DNA from 4 places in the Streptomyces sp. NPDC001108 genome. Region 3 is predicted to be linked to each of the others. Evidence: riboswitches for the same ligand, from Rfam matches in the RefSeq annotation. Region 3 holds a riboswitch; each other region holds the start of a gene.
The links. A riboswitch is a leader RNA that binds a small molecule or an ion and turns the genes downstream of it on or off. The one in region 3 is predicted to bind cyclic di-AMP.
Positions count from the first base shown of each region.

Region 1: it holds a riboswitch for cyclic di-AMP, as region 3 does, so the genes downstream of both, ACWC97_RS02210 (M23 family metallopeptidase) here and ACWC97_RS00815 (transglycosylase SLT domain-containing protein) in region 3, are expected to answer to the same signal.
Region 2: it holds a riboswitch for cyclic di-AMP, as region 3 does, so the genes downstream of both, ACWC97_RS20055 (C40 family peptidase) here and ACWC97_RS00815 (transglycosylase SLT domain-containing protein) in region 3, are expected to answer to the same signal.
Region 4: it holds a riboswitch for cyclic di-AMP, as region 3 does, so the genes downstream of both, ACWC97_RS11020 (M23 family metallopeptidase) here and ACWC97_RS00815 (transglycosylase SLT domain-containing protein) in region 3, are expected to answer to the same signal.

Region 1 covers NZ_JBSFKL010000001.1:502,575-506,585, forward strand. The annotation lists gene ACWC97_RS02200 (STM4011 family radical SAM protein) at 1-75, shown strand, start outside; gene ACWC97_RS02205 (SGNH/GDSL hydrolase family protein) at 130-975, opposite strand; gene ACWC97_RS02210 (M23 family metallopeptidase) at 1,140-2,048, opposite strand; cyclic di-AMP (ydaO/yuaA leader) riboswitch at 2,052-2,208, opposite strand; gene ACWC97_RS02215 (alpha-galactosidase) at 2,504-4,011, opposite strand, start outside.
Region 2 covers NZ_JBSFKL010000008.1:234,574-238,584, forward strand. The annotation lists gene ACWC97_RS20045 (ATP-dependent Clp protease proteolytic subunit) at 278-916, shown strand; gene ACWC97_RS20050 (hypothetical protein) at 924-1,232, shown strand; cyclic di-AMP (ydaO/yuaA leader) riboswitch at 1,627-1,793, shown strand; gene ACWC97_RS20055 (C40 family peptidase) at 1,797-2,270, shown strand; gene ACWC97_RS20060 (8-amino-7-oxononanoate synthase) at 2,462-3,604, opposite strand; gene bioB (biotin synthase BioB) at 3,746-4,011, shown strand, end outside.
Region 3 covers NZ_JBSFKL010000001.1:190,667-194,677, reverse strand. The annotation lists gene ACWC97_RS00820 (ABC-F family ATP-binding cassette domain-containing protein) at 1-573, opposite strand, end outside; cyclic di-AMP (ydaO/yuaA leader) riboswitch at 1,103-1,292, shown strand; gene ACWC97_RS00815 (transglycosylase SLT domain-containing protein) at 1,294-1,776, shown strand; gene ACWC97_RS00810 (hypothetical protein) at 1,781-2,098, opposite strand; gene ACWC97_RS00805 (APC family permease) at 2,422-3,819, shown strand; gene ACWC97_RS00800 (NAD(+)/NADH kinase) at 4,000-4,011, shown strand, end outside.
Region 4 covers NZ_JBSFKL010000003.1:565,298-569,308, reverse strand. The annotation lists gene ACWC97_RS11025 (M16 family metallopeptidase) at 1-785, shown strand, start outside; cyclic di-AMP (ydaO/yuaA leader) riboswitch at 1,051-1,216, shown strand; gene ACWC97_RS11020 (M23 family metallopeptidase) at 1,230-2,045, shown strand; gene ACWC97_RS11015 (GntR family transcriptional regulator) at 2,292-2,990, shown strand; gene ACWC97_RS11010 (HPr family phosphocarrier protein) at 3,202-3,483, opposite strand; gene ACWC97_RS11005 (bifunctional acetate--CoA ligase family protein/GNAT family N-acetyltransferase) at 3,658-4,011, shown strand, end outside.

The DNA of each region.
Region 1 (4,011 bases), 310 kb from region 3:
CTGTACGACGTCTTCGCGGGCGGTGTGCTGGAGCGGATACCCGCCTCTCCGCGGCTGCCCGGCGGGCGTGGCTGAGCTTCGGCCACGTCCGCCGGGCGGCGGCGGTGCGTCGGGAGCAAGTCCGCGGGGCTACAGCGGCAGCAGGTCGGGGCGCTTGGCCTCGACGTGGTCGCCCGACGACTCGCCGCGCAGCCGCCGCCCGATCCACGGCACCAGGTGCTCGCGCGCCCAGTGGATGTCGTCGCGCCGGACCTCCAGGGTGCCGCGCTGGGCCTGCGGGGGCCATTCCTGGTCGGGGTCGGCCGGTACCTCGATGCCGAGGACCTGGGCGGCGCGCAGCGCGACCCTGGTGTGCCCCTCCGGCGACAGGTGGAGCCGGTCGTCGTCCCAGGCGCGCCGGTCCTGGACGGACCGCAGCGACCACAGGTCCAGCACCGGGCAGTCGTAGCGGTCGGCGATGGCCCGCACATGGGCGGTGTACGTCGCGACCTTGCCACGGAGATGGCGCAGGACCGGGATGCCCCGGGTGTCGAAGCCGGTGGTGACCATGACCGTGCCGACCGCGCCGGTGAGTTCGGCGACGGCGCGCTCGAAGCGTTCGGCCACGTCGTCGGGGTCGGTGCCCGGCCGGATGATGTCGTTGCCTCCCGCGCAGAAGCTCACCAGGTCGGGGGCGAGCTCCTTGGCACGCGGCACCTGCTCCTCGACGATCTGGTCGAGGAGACGTCCGCGTACGGCGAGATTGGCGTATCGGAATTCCGGGTGTGCGGGTCCTTCGGCGTCGTGTGCCGTATCGGGGTCCGGGAGTTGGTCCGCGAGAAGTACCGCGAACCGGTCCGCCCAGCCGACGAATGTTCCGTCCGGGCCGGGGTCACCGACTCCCTCGGTGAAGCTGTCGCCGATCGCCGCGTACGACCCGATGACGCCCTGTCGGTTGTTGACGCCACGCTGCATTTTTCTCGAATCGTCTGCCACAAGCGCTTATCCTGCACCGTCGAATGTGACCTACGCGACCGTAATAAGGGGTTGACGGGTGGTGACATAGGCCACCCGGTCAGTTTTTGGCAAAGGGGGAATAGGCGGAAGGGGCGGTGCGCCACCGCGCACCGCCCCTTCCTTCGTCCTGCTCCGGGTCACGCTCAGACGTAGATGCCGTGCGAGGCCAGGTAGGCGATCGGGTCGATGTCCGAACCGTACTCGGGACCGGTGCGGACCTCGAAGTGGAGGTGCGGGCCGGTGACGTTGCCGGTGGCGCCCGAGAGGCCGACCTGCTGGCCGGCGCTCACGGACTGGCCCGCCGAGACGGAGAGGGAGGACAGGTGGCCGTACTGCGAGTAGTGGCCGTCGACGTGCTTGACGACGACCTGGTTGCCGTAGGCACCGCCCCAGCCGGCGGTGACGACGGTGCCGGAGGTGATGGCCTTGACGCCGGTGCCGGTGGAGACGGGGAAGTCGATGCCGGTGTGGCTGCCGCTGGACCAGTTGGAGCCGGAGGCCCGGTAATTGGTGGTGTGGCTGCCGGGGACCGGGTGGACGTAGCCGGAGCCGGTGTTCTCGGTGGCCGGGGCCTCCTTGGTGGCCGGGGCGGGGGCCGGGGCCTCCTTGGCGGCCGGGGCCGCCGGGGCGGGCTGCTCGGCGGCCGGGGCGGCCTTCGACGGCGTGGCCGCACCGGTGGGAGCGGTCGTACCGACGGCGGCGGCGAGGGTCAGCTTCATCCCGGGGAGGATCAGGCTGGGGTTCTTGCCGACGACCTCGCGGTTGTCCTGGTACAGCTTCTGCCAGCCGCCCGCGACGTGGTGCTCGGCCGCGATCTTCGACAGGTAGTCGCCGGGGACGACGGAGTACGTGGTGGGCGCGGACTGCGGGGCGGCCTTCGGCGCGGTGTGCGCGACGGGGGCCTGCTCCGGCGCGGCGGCCTGGTCGGCGGCGTGGGCGCCGGTGGCACCGAGCAGCGGCAGTGCGATGACGGCGCCACCGGTGCTGACCGCGGCGAAACCGCGAGCGATGGGGCCGATCTTGGGACGGCGGTGCTTACCCGTGATGGGCATGGCGTCTTTCCTCTCCGGCGCCTGCGAGGTGAGCTGTCGGGTTCGGGCTGGAGATGCCCGGCCGCACGGTGTGCGACTTCACCCCGAGCCGTCCGGATCTCTCCGGCCGGCGGCCTACCTGGTTCCCCCGCTCCTGCCACGCGATAAGTGGATGTGAATTCCGGTCGGCGGCAGGATTGGGCGGGCCGTCCGGAATGCGGTGACCGTAAGCGAGTCGGGACGGCGAAAACAAGCACCGGGTTCCCCGCCGGTATTCCTTTTCGGGAATTCGGTAGGGAATTCCGGTCACCCTCCGTGGATTACGGATCTTGTTGTTCCGCGCGGCGAACGGAATTCCCGTCCCGCCCGCCGCCACACACCGTCACGAATATGATCCCGCTCACGGGGCGCCGACCATCCCCCTTATAAGCGGGAGATGTTCGTAAAAAGTGCGCATTACGGACACGGCGGGGCGGTCAGTCCCGTCGCAGGCGCAGCACCTGCGCGTCGAGATCGCCCCGGAGGCCGGTGTGCAGCCCCCGGTGGAGCAGGACCGATCCGTGGTGGACCGCCCCGGTGTCCCGGCAGGTGTACGTGGCCGCGGGGTCGAGCCCGCGCAGCCGCAGGGCCGGCGGGCGCTCCCCGTACCGCTGGGCCTCCAGCCACATCAGCACCACGGTCTCCTCGCCGTGTACGTACTGGACGGCGCTGAGTCCGCCGCGCGGTTCGCGCAGCCGGTACAGCGCGCCCTGCTGCACCACGGGGCGGATCTCCTTGTAGAGATCCACCCAGCCACGCGCCTCGGCCAGCTCCTCCTCGCTCCATTCGGCGAGGTTCCCACCGATGCCGAGCACTCCGGCCATGGCGCTCACGAACCGGAAACGCAGCGAACTGACCCTGCCGTTGAGCTGCCGGTTCGGGCTGTCGGTGACCCAGGCGGCCATCACCCGGGCCGGGTGGAGGTGGCTGAACCCCTCCTGGATGGCGAGCCGGTCGAGCGGATCGGTGTTGTCGGAGGTCCACACCTGGTCGGTGCGGGAGAGGATGCCCAGGTCGATCCGGCCGCCGCCGCCCGAGCAGGACTCGAAGGCGACGTGGGGGTGCGCGGCCCTGAGCCGGTCGATCAGCGCGTACAGAGCGTCCACATGAGCGGTCCAGATCCGCTGCGGGTACTCCTCGCCGGGCCAGCCGGGGTCGGTGAAACAGCGGTTGAAGTCCCATTTCACGTAGTCGACGGGGGTGCCGGAGAGCAGTGCGTCGAGCTGCTCCCAGAGGTGCTCCCGGACATCGGGCCGGGCCAGATTGAGCACCAGCTGGTTGCGGTACTCGGTGCGGGTCCGGCCGGGGACGTGCTGGACCCAGTCGGGGTGCGCCCGGTAGAGGTCGCTGTCGGGGTTGACCATCTCCGGTTCGACCCAGATACCGAACCGCATGCCGAGTGCGTGCACCTCGTCGGCGAGCGGCTTCAGCCCGCCGGGGAACCGGTCCGGGTTCGGGGTCCAGTCGCCGAGCCCGGCCCGGTCGCTGGTCCGCCGCCCGAACCAGGCGTCGTCCACCACGAACAGCTCGACCCCCATGTCCGCGGCGCGCCGGGCCAGGGTCCGCTGCTGGTCCAGCGAGATGTCGAAGCCGGTCGCCTCCCAGGAGTTGTAGAGCACCGGCCGAAGGGTTCCGGCGTCCGGGATCACGTGGGCGAGCTGCCAGGCGTGCCAGGCCCGGCTGGCCCCGCCGAAACCCTGATCGCTCCAGAGCCCGGCGAAGACGGGCGTGGTGTAGGACTCCCCCGGGGCGAGCCGGAGCAGTCCGGACTCGTCGTGCCCCGCGCCGCCGGTGATCTGTACGAGGCCGTCGGGCAGCCGCTGCACGCAGATCCGCCAGGAGCCGGACCAGCCGAGCGCACAGCCGTAGACCTCGCCGCTCTCCTCGGTCGCCGCGCCGTCGGCGTCCAGCGCGGCCCACGGCAGGTACTGGTGGCCGGTGTGGC
Region 2 (4,011 bases), on a different contig from region 3:
AGGGGCGTTGACCGGCCCTCCCGGCCGGTCGACGCCCCTCGCCCGGGGTTTTCCGGCCAGGACCGGAAGCCCACGCAACGGCCGGATCGCCTCTCCACGCCTACCCGTTCGGCGGGTTCACGGCGTTCCCGCGCGCCTCGGCCACCTCGTGGAACCGGTCGTTGGGCAGGCCAGGTCGATGGCTGAATACCCCCTCCTTCTTCTGTACGTCCTGTACATTTTTCACGGAAGCCCGCCCAGGGCCCGGCCCGTACCGTTCCGGAAGAGAGGCGTCGCCATGCCGTTCCGCCCCGCAGCCCGCCATGTACTGCCCGAGTTCACCGAGCGCACGGCGGACGGTGTCCGCACCTTCGATCCGTACTCCAAGCTGCTCGCCGAGCGGATCGTCTTCCTCGGCACCCCGGTCGACGACGCCGCCGCCTCGGACCTGATCGCGCAGTTCATGTATCTGGAGCACGCGGCCCCCGACCGGCCCCTCTCGCTCTACATCAACTCCCCCGGCGGCTCGTTCGAGGCCATGTCCGCGATCTACGACACGATGCGGTACGTGGACTGCGAGGTGGAGACCTTCTGCCTCGGCCAGGCCGGCCCCTGCGCCTCCGTACTGCTCGCCGCCGGGACGCCCGGCCGTCGGCACGCGCTGCCCGGCGCCCGGGTGCTCGTGCGCCAGCCCGAACTTCCCGAGCCGATGCGGGGTCAGCCGTCCGACCTGGCCATCGAGGCGCGGGAGATGGAACGGCTGCACGCGCTCCTCGTCGACCTGCTGGCCCGGCACACCGGGCAGGACGCCGGGCGGATCGCCGAGGACATCGAGCGCGACCTGATCCTCGACGCGGCCGGGGCCCGGGCGTACGGCCTGGTGGACCATGTCCTGGAGAACCGGAACGCCGTCCGCGCACCGCACGGCGCGCGGTGACCGCCCGATGCGACCGCCGGAGCCCCGGCCGCTTCCCGCGCTGACCAGGGCCGAGGGGGAGTTCATCGACCGTTACCTCGATGTCGTCGACCAGGTCGGGCGGATCAACCCGGCCCGGGGCAGCGACACCTACGGCGCCCTGCGCGCCGCACAGGCGCTGGCCTCGCACGCGGTCGCACTGCGGGACGCCCTGACGCTGATGCACGAGCGCGGGGAGGCACACATCCACGCCGCGACACTCGCCCGGGCGCTGCGCGTCCTGGACGGCGAGCGCCGCGCCGGGCGCGTCACCGTGCCACCGGCTCCCACCGGTTGACCGGAGCGTACGCTCCGCCGTGGGCGGCGCGGCCCACCGCACCGCCCACGGCCCGCATCCCGTCCCAGGGGGGCGACACACCCGACACGGTGATCGAATTTCCTCGCTCGTTCGGCGTAGGAAGTCCCCTGCGCAAGAGACCGCTCGACTTGCGCGTTTCGCGTGGACCACGGCTGGAACCGGCGCTTCCGCCGCTGGTACCGCGCCGGTCCGATCGTCCGGCGACGGTCCGGAAGGACAGATGTCCACCCGAATGGATCAGCCGTGAGGAGCCTCACATATCCGTTTTTCAGCTCGGAAATCCACCGGCCCGTGGGTCAAGATCCCTGGGACGACAAGCCCCCGCCACCGCGGCGGGGCGGTCCGGGTGGACGCCGAGTCCTGCCGCCGTCCGGATGCCTGGTCGACGAAAGTGGATCGGCAGGAGTGGAGGACCCGAGCACAACGGGTCGGCCCGGGCACACCGGACGGCCCTCGGGGTGAAGCCGCACCACGCGGCCGGGCGACTTCGCAGGCCCGAACCCGACAGGTCACCCTTCACAGGCGGCTGACGAAGGGTTGCGCATGTCTGCGCAGGTTCATGTCCCGTCCTTGCTCGCCCGGGCCGGAACGGCCTCGGTCCTCACTCTCGCCGCCGTCGGCGGCACCATGTTCGCGCCGGGCGCCCCTACGGAGGCCCAGGCCGCGACCGTATCGATGAAGGCGCTCGACATCGCGGCGTCGAAGAAGGGCTCACCGTACCGTTGGGGCGCCGCGGGCCCCCACCGCTTCGACTGCTCGGGCCTGACGCTCTACGCGTTCAAGAAGGCGGGCAGGACGCTCCCCCGCACGGCCCAGCAGCAGTACAACCGGGCCAAGCACGTCCGGTCCTCGGACCGGCGCCGGGGCGACCTGGTCTTCTTCCACTCCGGCCGCAGCGTCTACCACGTCGGGATCTACGCCGGGGAGAACCGGATCTGGCACTCCCCGAAGGCCGGCGCCGTGGTGAGGCTGGAGAAGATCTGGAGCAGGAGCGTCTACTACGGCCGGGTCGGCTGAGCCCCGGCCGGCCCGCCACGCGGTCGCGGCCGCGTATCGCGTTCGGCGCCGGACCGTCCGGCGCGGCCCCCTACCTGATCGGCTCCGGCCCGTCCGGCCCGACGGAAGGGAGGGAGGCCGCGCGTTCCTCACCGGGCCGCGCGGCGTGTCCGTCGCACCCCGGCCGACGGACACGTACGGGGCGAGTGCGGTCAGCCGGCGGGCGCGGTGCGCAGGACGGTCGACACGGCGGTGGCGATCTCCTCCTCGGTCAGGTCGGCGCGCGCGGTCAGCCGGAGCCGGGACACCCCGTCCGGTACCGACGGGGGCCTGAAGCAGCCGACGGCGACCCCGGCGGCACGGCAGTCGGCCGCCCAGCGCACCGCCGCGTCCGCGGAGGGGGCGCGCACCGACACCACGGCCGCGTCGGGGCGTACGGCGGTCAGCCCGGCCCCGGTCAGCCGTTCGTGGAGCGTGGCGGCCACGGCGCGGGCCCGGCCGGCCCGTTCCGGTTCGCGGCGCAGCAGCCGCAGGCTCGCCAGGGCGGCGCCCGCCGCGGCCGGTGCGAGACCGGTGTCGAAGATGAACGTCCGGCCCGTGTTGACGAGGTGTTCGATGACGCGGGCCGGTCCGAGGACGGCCCCGCCCTGGCTGCCCAGGGACTTGGAGAGGGTCAGGGTGGTGACGGTCCCGGCGGTGCCCGCGAGCGAGGCGGCGGCCGGCGCACCCCGGCCGCCGGGCCCGAGCACGCCCAGGCCGTGTGCGTCGTCGATGAGCAGGGCGGCGTCCTCCGCGCGGCAGACCTCGGCCAGTTCGGGCAGCGGGGCCGCGTCGCCGTCGACCGAGAAGACGGAGTCCGTGACGGCGAGCGCCCGCCCGTCCCGTGTCCGCAGGGCCTTGCGTACGGCCTCGGGGTCGGCGTGCGGGACGACGGCGGTCCGGGCGCGGGAGAGCCGGCAGCCGTCCACGATCGAGGCATGGTTGCCCGCGTCGGAGACGATCAGCGAGCCGTGTCCGGTGAGCGCCGTGACGGCGGCGAGGTTGGCCGCGTAGCCGGACGACAGCACCAGGGCCGCCTCGAAGCCGCAGAACTCGGCCAGTTCCCGTTCGAGTTCGGCGTGGAGCGCGGTGGAGCCGGTGACCAGCCGTGAACCGGTCGCGCCCGCGCCCCATTCGTGTGCGGCGGCGGCCGCGGCCGCCGTGACGTCGGGGTGTCTGGCCAGCCCCAGGTAGTCGTTGCTCGCGAGGTCCAGGAGCCCTGAGGCGGCGGCCCGGGGGCGGAGGACACGGACGAGTCCGGCATCGGCACGACGGCGTGCCTCGGCGTCGATCCAGCCGAACGGGTCGAAGGGCATGAGCGGTCCCTTTTGTAGGCAGCTCACAGACCCTAACCGTGGGAACCGCCGGTCATGGTGTGGCAATACACACACCCTCGACAGGCACTGTTGTCCGGTTCCTCCTTGGCTGCGGGACGTCGGTAGGACAGGATCTTCGCCATGGACCTCCTGACCACACTGGTGGACAAGGGCCTGCGGCGTGAGCTGCCGACCCGTGAAGAAGCCCTCGCCGTGCTGGCGACCTCGGACGACGATCTGCTCGAAGTGGTGGCCGCGGCCGGGAAGGTGCGCCGCCAGTGGTTCGGGCGGCGCGTGAAACTCAACTACCTGGTCAACCTCAAGTCGGGGCTGTGCCCCGAGGACTGCTCGTACTGCTCGCAGCGGCTCGGCTCCAAGGCCGGGATCCTCAAGTACACCTGGCTGAA
Region 3 (4,011 bases):
GTCGACGGCTTCGTACAGCCGCCGGCGGGCGAACAGGTCCAGGTTGTTGGTGGGTTCGTCCAGGAGGAGGACGTCGGGGCGTTCCAGCAGCAGCGCCGCGAGGCGCAGCAGCACGGTCTCCCCGCCGGACAACTCGCCCACGGTGCGGTCGAGTCCGATGTCGCCGAGGCCGAGCGAGCCCAGGGTCGCCAGGGCCCGTTCCTCCACGTCCCAGTCGTCGCCGATCGTCTCGAAGTGCTTCTCGTCGACGTCCCCGGACTCGATGGCGCGCAGCGCCTCGCGCCGTTCGGCGATGCCGAGCGCGTGGTCCACCCGCAGGGTGGTGTCGAGGGTGATGTTCTGCGGCAGGTGGGCGAGGCTGCCGCCGATGGTCACCGTGCCCGCGGACGGGCGCAGTTCGCCGGTGAGCAGCCGCATCAGGGTGGACTTGCCCGCGCCGTTGTTGCCGACGAGCCCGATCCGGCCGCGGCCGACGCTCAGCGAGAGCCCGTCGAAGACCGTGGTGCCGTCCGGCCACCGGAAGGTCAGTGCCGAGCAGGTGAGGGAGGCGCTGGGGGCGGTGGGTGTCGCCATGGATTTCCTCGCAGTCGTGATCGCAATGAAGGGGGGATTCGTATGCGAGCACCACGCGGCGACCGAGCAGCGGAGAAGGATGCGGCTGTCCTGGAAACGAGGGACGGCTCATGCATCGAGGTCGCATCCACGCGGCGGCCACGGGCAGTGCGGAAACACTGCGACGACGTGACAGTCATACGGCGAGAGCCGTACGGCGTGGTGTTCGCGGACCTCAGATGCGCAACGTCCACCTCTATCGGAGACAACAGGACACGGAAACCATAGCGGCAGAGGGGAGTGGTTGGCAATGCTCGCCGGTCCGGCGGGGCGGAGCCCGGAACGCCGCTTCCCTCTCCCCGTGGTGCGAGTCACATTCCGCCCCCGACCGCCGTGCCGCATGCCGCGGATCCCTTTGCCCGCAAGGGTCGTCACCGGGTCGGTGTGAGGTGGATTACCGGAAATGAAATGACTTGATCTTGTTGGGCGATTACATGCGGAAAAAGGGTCTTGTCCCCTTCGGATTCTCTCGTCTACGGTCTCCGTCAATCCGGACGGAACGCCGAATCCTGCCGCTGTCCGGAGCATTCCGACCACTCGTGTACGGCAGGAGCGGGGAACCCAGGTACATCGCCGGTCCGGACATCCGGACGGCTCGGGGTGAAGCCGCGTCGACGCGCGGCCGGGCAGCTCCAGCCCGAACCCGACAGCTCACCTCGCAGGCGACGGAGAGGAACCACCATGTCCTTCACCGGTACGCGCCACCGTCGCGCCGCCACCTCGCTGACCAGGGGATTCATAGCCGTGGGTACGGGAGCGGCCGCCCTGCTCCTGCCGCTGCTCGGTGCCCAGGCCGCTTCGGCGGCGCCGGCCGCCGCGCCCGCCGCGCGGACCGCGGCGTACTCCGACGACCTGGACGGCTGGATCAAGGAGTCGCTGGCCGTCATGGCCGAGCACGGCATCCCCGGCAGCTACGAGGGGATCCACCGCAACGTCCTGCGCGAGTCCTCCGGCAACCCGCTCGCCGTCAACAACTGGGACTCCAACGCCGCCAAGGGGACCCCTTCCAAGGGCCTGCTCCAGATCATCGATCCGACGTTCCTCGCCTACCACGTGCCCGGCACGTCTACGGACAGCTTCGACCCCGTCGCCAACATCACCGCCGCGTGCAACTACGCCGCCGACCGGTACGGCTCCATCGACAACGTCAACGGGGCCTACTGAACCGTCACTCCGGGGCGGACCCGGCCGCCCGTTCCGGAGCCGCGCGGGGCGGAACGGGCACCGTGGCCGCCGCCCCGTTCCGTACCGCCTGCACGGCCGCGTCGTGCAGGCGGCGGCTGTCCTCCTCCGAACAGCACGCCACGGGGCTGCCCACCATGGTGAACCAGTCGATCGCCCCCGAATACTGCACCGTGATCTGGGCCGTGTCCTCGGCCCAGGTCGTGTGCACCGTCAGTTCCCCGGACAGGAGACCGACCTCCTCCGTCAGCACGCCGCCGTGCCCGGAGTACACACCACACGTAGTCCATGACGCCCAAGTCATGCATCCAGGCTGGCACCGGGGCGCCGAATGCGCGACCCATGGGCCCCGTGCCCGCGCCCGATGCCGACCGGGGGAAAAATTCCCGGGGTCCGGCCTTCGGTTCCCGCACCCCCCGATCCTTCGGCGTCCTCTGCTCAGTTAGCGCCAAATCGTCGAAACTGATCACAGGAACAACGAATTCCGAAGGTGAACACCTCTTGACCTGCGGAACACGTCGGGATTGCATAACGCGCTGGGAGCGACGAAACCACTCATCACGTCCTCGTCTGGAGGCGATACCGCTCCCGCGCTCAAACACCGCACTTTTTGATCGGAACCGCACGATGACCGACACGCTCAGCGCACCTCAGGCGCTCGCCCCGGCGACCGGCCCCACTCCCCAGAAGCTCAAGCGCTCCATCGGCGTCGTGGGCGGCACACTGCTCACGCTGTCCTGCGTGACCCCCGCCTCGACCCTCTTCGTGGTCGTGCCGGACCTCTTCTCCAGCCTCGGTACGTACACCGCCCTGACCATCGCCATCGGCTCGCTGCTCTGCATCGCGGTCGCCTTCTGCTATTCGGAACTGGGCACCCTCATCCCCAGCGCCGGCGGCGAGTACGCCATGGTGTCGACCATGGCCGGACGGCTCGCCGGATGGCTCGTCTTCGTGCTGTCGCTGCTCGTCGTGATGATCGTGCCCCCGGTGATCTCCATGGGGACGGCCGACTACCTGGCGCCCATCGTGCACATCCCGGCCCCCCTCGCGGGCGCCGGGGTCATGCTGCTGGCCACCCTCGCCGGCCTGCTGGACCTGCGCGCCAACGCATGGATCACCGGAATCTTCCTGGTCCTCGAAGTGATCGCGGCGGGTGTCGTCGCCGTGCTCGGCTTCGCCCACACCGAGCGCGGCGCGTCCTCGCTGGTGCACGGCACGGTCGCCTCGGCCGGCGGTTCCCACTCCACGGTCACCGCGATGATGGTCGTCTCCGGACTCGCCATCGCGCTCTTCATCACGCAGGGCTTCTCCACCGCGGTCTACCTCTCCGAGGAGCTGGAGAACCCGCGCCGCAACGTGGCCCGCACCGTGCTCGCCACCCTCGCCATCTCCACCGCCGTCATCCTGATCCCGGTCATCGCCATCACCATGGGCGCCCCGGACCTGGCGGCCCTGACCTCCGGCGACCTCGGCACCATGGTCACCGCCTGGTCCAACTCGGCGGTCGGCACCTTCGTCAGCCTCTGCGTCGCCCTCGCGATCATCAACGCGGGCATCGTCATGGTCATCCAGAACTCCCGGGTGCTCTTCGCCTCGGCCCGTGACAAGGCGTGGCCGGCACCGGTCAACAACGCCCTGTCCCGGCTCGGCCGGTTCGGCTCGCCGTGGGTCGCGACCCTCCTCGTCGGCGTCCCCGGCGCGGCGCTCTGCTTCGTCAACCTCGACACCCTGTACGGCGTCACCGGCGTCTCCGTCACCGCCATGTACCTGTTGGTCGCCGTCGCGGCCCTGCTCTGCCGCCGCGGCGCGCACCGCGAGGCGCAGGCCTGGCGGATGCCGCTCTGGCCCGCCGTCCCCGTACTGCTGATCGCCGTGCTGGCGTACATCCTGACCCAGCAGGAGGTCGAGTACCTTCTGTGGACCGGCGGCATCACCGCGGTCGCCACGCTCTACTGGGCGCTCTACCTGCGGCCCCGCCGCGAGACCCGCTGGCTGGTCAGCATCCCGGAGGACGCCCGGTCCTGACCCGGGGGCGCGTCCCGTGCGGTGTCCGGCCCGCCGGTGGAGATCCTCCACCGGCGGGCCGGCCCCGTCCGCGCCCGTCGCCCGACCGGGCGCAGCGCCGTCCCGGCGACGGGCGGACCCACCACCCCTTGCCCACAGTGGGACGAGGAAGGTCGTCGGAGCACGGGGAGCGGTGGCGCGATGGGTGTCGAA
Region 4 (4,011 bases), on a different contig from region 3:
CGTCCACCGCGACCGCCGTGGTCGTCGGCGACCTGACCGGCATCGACCTGGACGCCCTGCTCGCCGACACCCTCGGCGACTGGTCGGGCGAGGCCGCCGCGCCCCGCCCGGTGCCGCCGATCACCGCCGACGACACCGGCCGGGTGGTGATCGTCGACCGTCCGGGCGCGGTCCAGACCCAGCTGCTGATCGGCCGGATCGGTGCCGACCGCCACGACAGCGTGTGGCCGGCCCAGGTCCTCGGCACCTACTGCCTCGGCGGCACGCTCACCTCCCGCCTCGACCGGGTGCTGCGCGAGGAGAAGGGCTACACGTACGGAGTGCGGGCCTTCGCCCAGGTGCTGCGCTCGACCGCTGCGGACTCCGCCTCGGGCGCCACCGGCGCCGCGATGCTGGCCATCAGCGGTTCGGTGGACACGGAATCCACCGAGCCGGCCCTCAAGGACCTGTGGACGGTCCTGCGGACCCTGGCCGCCGAGGGCCTCACCGACGAGGAGCGCGAGACGGCGGTGCAGAACCTGGTGGGTGTCGCGCCGCTGAAGTTCGAGATGGCGGCCTCCGTCGCGGGCACCCTCGCCGACCAGGTCGAGCAGCATCTGCCGGACGACTACCAGGCGCAGCTGTACGCCCGCCTCGCGGAGACCGGCACGGTCGAGGCGACCGCGGCGGTCGTCAACGCCTTCCCGGTCGACCGGCTGGTCACCGTCCTGGTCGGTGACGCGGCGCGGATCGAGGAGCCCGTCCGGGCCCTGGGCATCGGCGAGGTGTCGGTGGTCACCGGCTGACCCGCCGGCTTCTCGGCCCTTCCCGGCTCTTCCCTGCCACGGGACCGGTACGGGGCAGGGGAGAACCGGCGGACAGCAGGGCATGGGGGCGGATCCCGCAAGCAAGATGTGCGAGATTCGCCCCTTTTGTCCGTTCCGTGGGGAGGTTGCCCGTCTGCCCTGTGGGATGCGCTACAAAATGGCCTGTCCATTTGGTGGATGTAAGTGCCCCCGTTTAGCGTCGGCTCGACTGTTCGTCACTCGTATGCCGCATCAGGGGCGTACCGGACAGTCATCGCCGAGTCCCCGTCCGGCGCGAGCCCGGGGAGCCGGGGACCCATGTAGTCCCTGGGGTGAATCGGACGCCTGAGCCCCGAGAGGCCGAGGTGTCCGTAGGAGACCTTCCTGCTCCGAACCCGTCAGCTAACCCGGTAGGCGAGAAGGAAGGAAAGGACCAGCCACTTCATGGCGTTCACCCGTGCCACGGGGAAGCATCGTGCCCCGAGCCGACTGACGCGCAGGGGCGCGAAGGCCGTCGGCGTCGCGACCCTCGCCACCACCGGTGTCATCGGCGGTCTGGCCGCCCCGGCCGTCGCCGCGGAGTCGGAGTCCGCCGCTGTCGAGGACACCGGCCTCACCCAGGTCCTCACCATCGAGAAGACCCTTGCCGAGCGGATCGGCGCCCAGGCCGACGCGCAGGCGAGCCAGGCCGTCGCCACGGCGAAGGCCAAGGCCGAGGCGCACAAGAAGGCCGAGGCGCGCAAGAAGGCCGAAGCCAAGAAGAAGGCCGAGGCGAGGGCGGCGGCGGAGCGCGCCGCCGGGTCCCGCGCCGGTACGGCCCGCGTCGCCCGGTCCGCCGAGCGCACGGTGCCGGGAGCCTTCCGTCTCCCGGTCGCCGGTTCGTACGTCACCACCGGCTACAAGTCCGGCGGCTCGCTCTGGTCCTCCGGCAGCCACTCGGGCGTCGACTTCCACGCCGCCTCCGGCAGCTCCGTCGTCGCCGTCGGCGCCGGTACGGTCGTCGAGGCCGGCTGGGGCGGCGCGTACGGCAACAACATCGTGCTCCGGATGACGGACGGCACGTACACGCAGTACGGCCACCTTTCCTCGATCGGGGTGTCGGTCGGCCAGAGCGTCGCCGCCGGCCAGCAGATCGCCCTCTCCGGCTCCACCGGCAACTCCACCGGCCCGCACCTCCACTTCGAAGCCCGCACGACGCCTTCGTACGGCTCCGACCTGGACCCGGTCGCGTATCTGCGCGCCCACGGCGCCGCCCTCTGACGGACCATCCACCGAAGGCCCCGGACCGCGCGTCCGGGGCCTTCGGCATGCCTGCCGCACGGTGCGGGTGACCCCTCTCCCGCGCGACCGCTCCCCGACGTCACCGCTCTCCGATGCGACCGGTCCGCGGCCGGAAGATATTCATCGATTCCTGCCCGGCATCGGAAATGCCGCCGCATTGCAATAGAGTCACGGAACAGGTGTCGGGCGGCCGCGTTTCGCGGGCATTGAGGCGGAGGTTCGGGCATGCGCATTCCCGCGCATTCGGTAAGCACAGCGATTCGTGACGACATCGTCTCCGGAGTCTTCGCGCGCGGCAGCCGGCTCACGGAGGAGGTGCTGGCCCGCCGGTACGGGGTGTCCCGCGTCCCGGTCCGCGAAGCGCTGCGCACCCTGGAGTCCGAGGGCTTCGTGGTCTCCCGCAGGCACGCGGGCGCCTGCGTCGCCGAGCCCACCGACCTGGAGGCGGCCGACCTGCTGGAGGTCCGGAACATGCTGGAGCCGCTGGGCGCCGCCCGCGCGGCGCGCCGTCGCACCGAGGCCCACCTCAAGGTGTTGCGCGGCCTCGTCCGCCTCGGCCATGACCGGGCGCTGCGCGGCGAGGGCGAGGACCTGCGCCCACTGGGCGGCTGGTTCCACGAGACACTGGCGCAGGCGTCCGGCAGCCCCGGTCTGATCGCCCTGCTCGGCCAGTTGCGGCACAAGATCGCCTGGATGTACGTGGTCGAGCCGCCGGACCGGCCGGTGGACTTCTGGGCCGAGCGCGGGGCCATCGTGGACGCGGTGGCGCGCGGCGACGCGGACCGGGCCAGGGCGCTGGCGGCCCATCACGCGGAGCGGACCGCCGCCGCGCACCGGCTGCGGCCCCGCCCGCCCGGCCCGCGCCCGGGAAACCCGGTGAGGGGGCCGCAACATCCCGTAAACAGTGCGGGTGTCCGCACTTAACAAACGCACCGTAGAAAGAGAGGTGCTCCGGTCCGGCCGGGATATTTCCCCGGCGCGCGGGGAGGGATTTTCCCGTGTTCGAAGGTGGAATTCATCCGCTGGTGGAAGGGGGGAATCCCCGCTGCCCCTTTCCTTTCCGGCGGAATTAGTCGGGGCATGAAAAAGCCGCGGCTCCGGTTCACGGTGCCGCGGCTCTCTCGGGGAGGGTGCCTCAGACGGTCTCCGGGAGCTCCTCGAGTCCCTCTGCGACCAGCTTCGCCAGACGGTCCAGAGCGGCCTCGGAGTCGTCCGCCTCGGAAGCGAGCACGATCTCCTCGCCGCCCTGCGCGCCGAGTCCGAGCACCGCGAGCATGGACGCGGCGTTCACCGGGGAACCGTCGGCCTTGGCGATCGTCACGGGGACGCCGGAGGCCGTGGCGGCACGGACGAAGATGGAAGCGGGGCGGGCGTGCAGGCCCTCGGCCCAACCGACGTTGACGCGGCGCTCAGCCATGGTTCTGCCCTTCAGGAATCACTAGTTGTCTAGACCATTCTCGCACGTGGTGCGCGGTGCTCCGGCCGAGCCCCGGGACCCCCGACGACGTGCGCGGTGCCCCTTGATCGGCTCTCCCAGACTGCCCCGGCCCCGGTACGTACGCGACCGCTGACGGAGTCGTACGCTTTGCCCATGGAGCCCGCCCCGGAGCAGAGCCCGCCGCACGCCTATCCCGCCCACTGGGAGGCGGACGTGGTGCTCCGCGACGGCGGCACCGCGCGCATCAGGCCCATCACCACGGACGACGCCGAGCGGCTGGTCAGCTTCTACGAGCAGGTCTCCGACGAGTCGAAGTACTACCGGTTCTTCGCCCCGTACCCCCGGCTGTCCGACCGGGACGTGCACCGCTTCACCCACCACGACTACGTCGACCGGGTGGGGCTCGCCGTCACGGTCGGCGGCGAGTTCATCGCGACCGTCCGCTACGACCGGATCGACGAGCGGGGCAGGCCGGCCTCCGCCCCCGCCGACGAGGCCGAGGTCGCC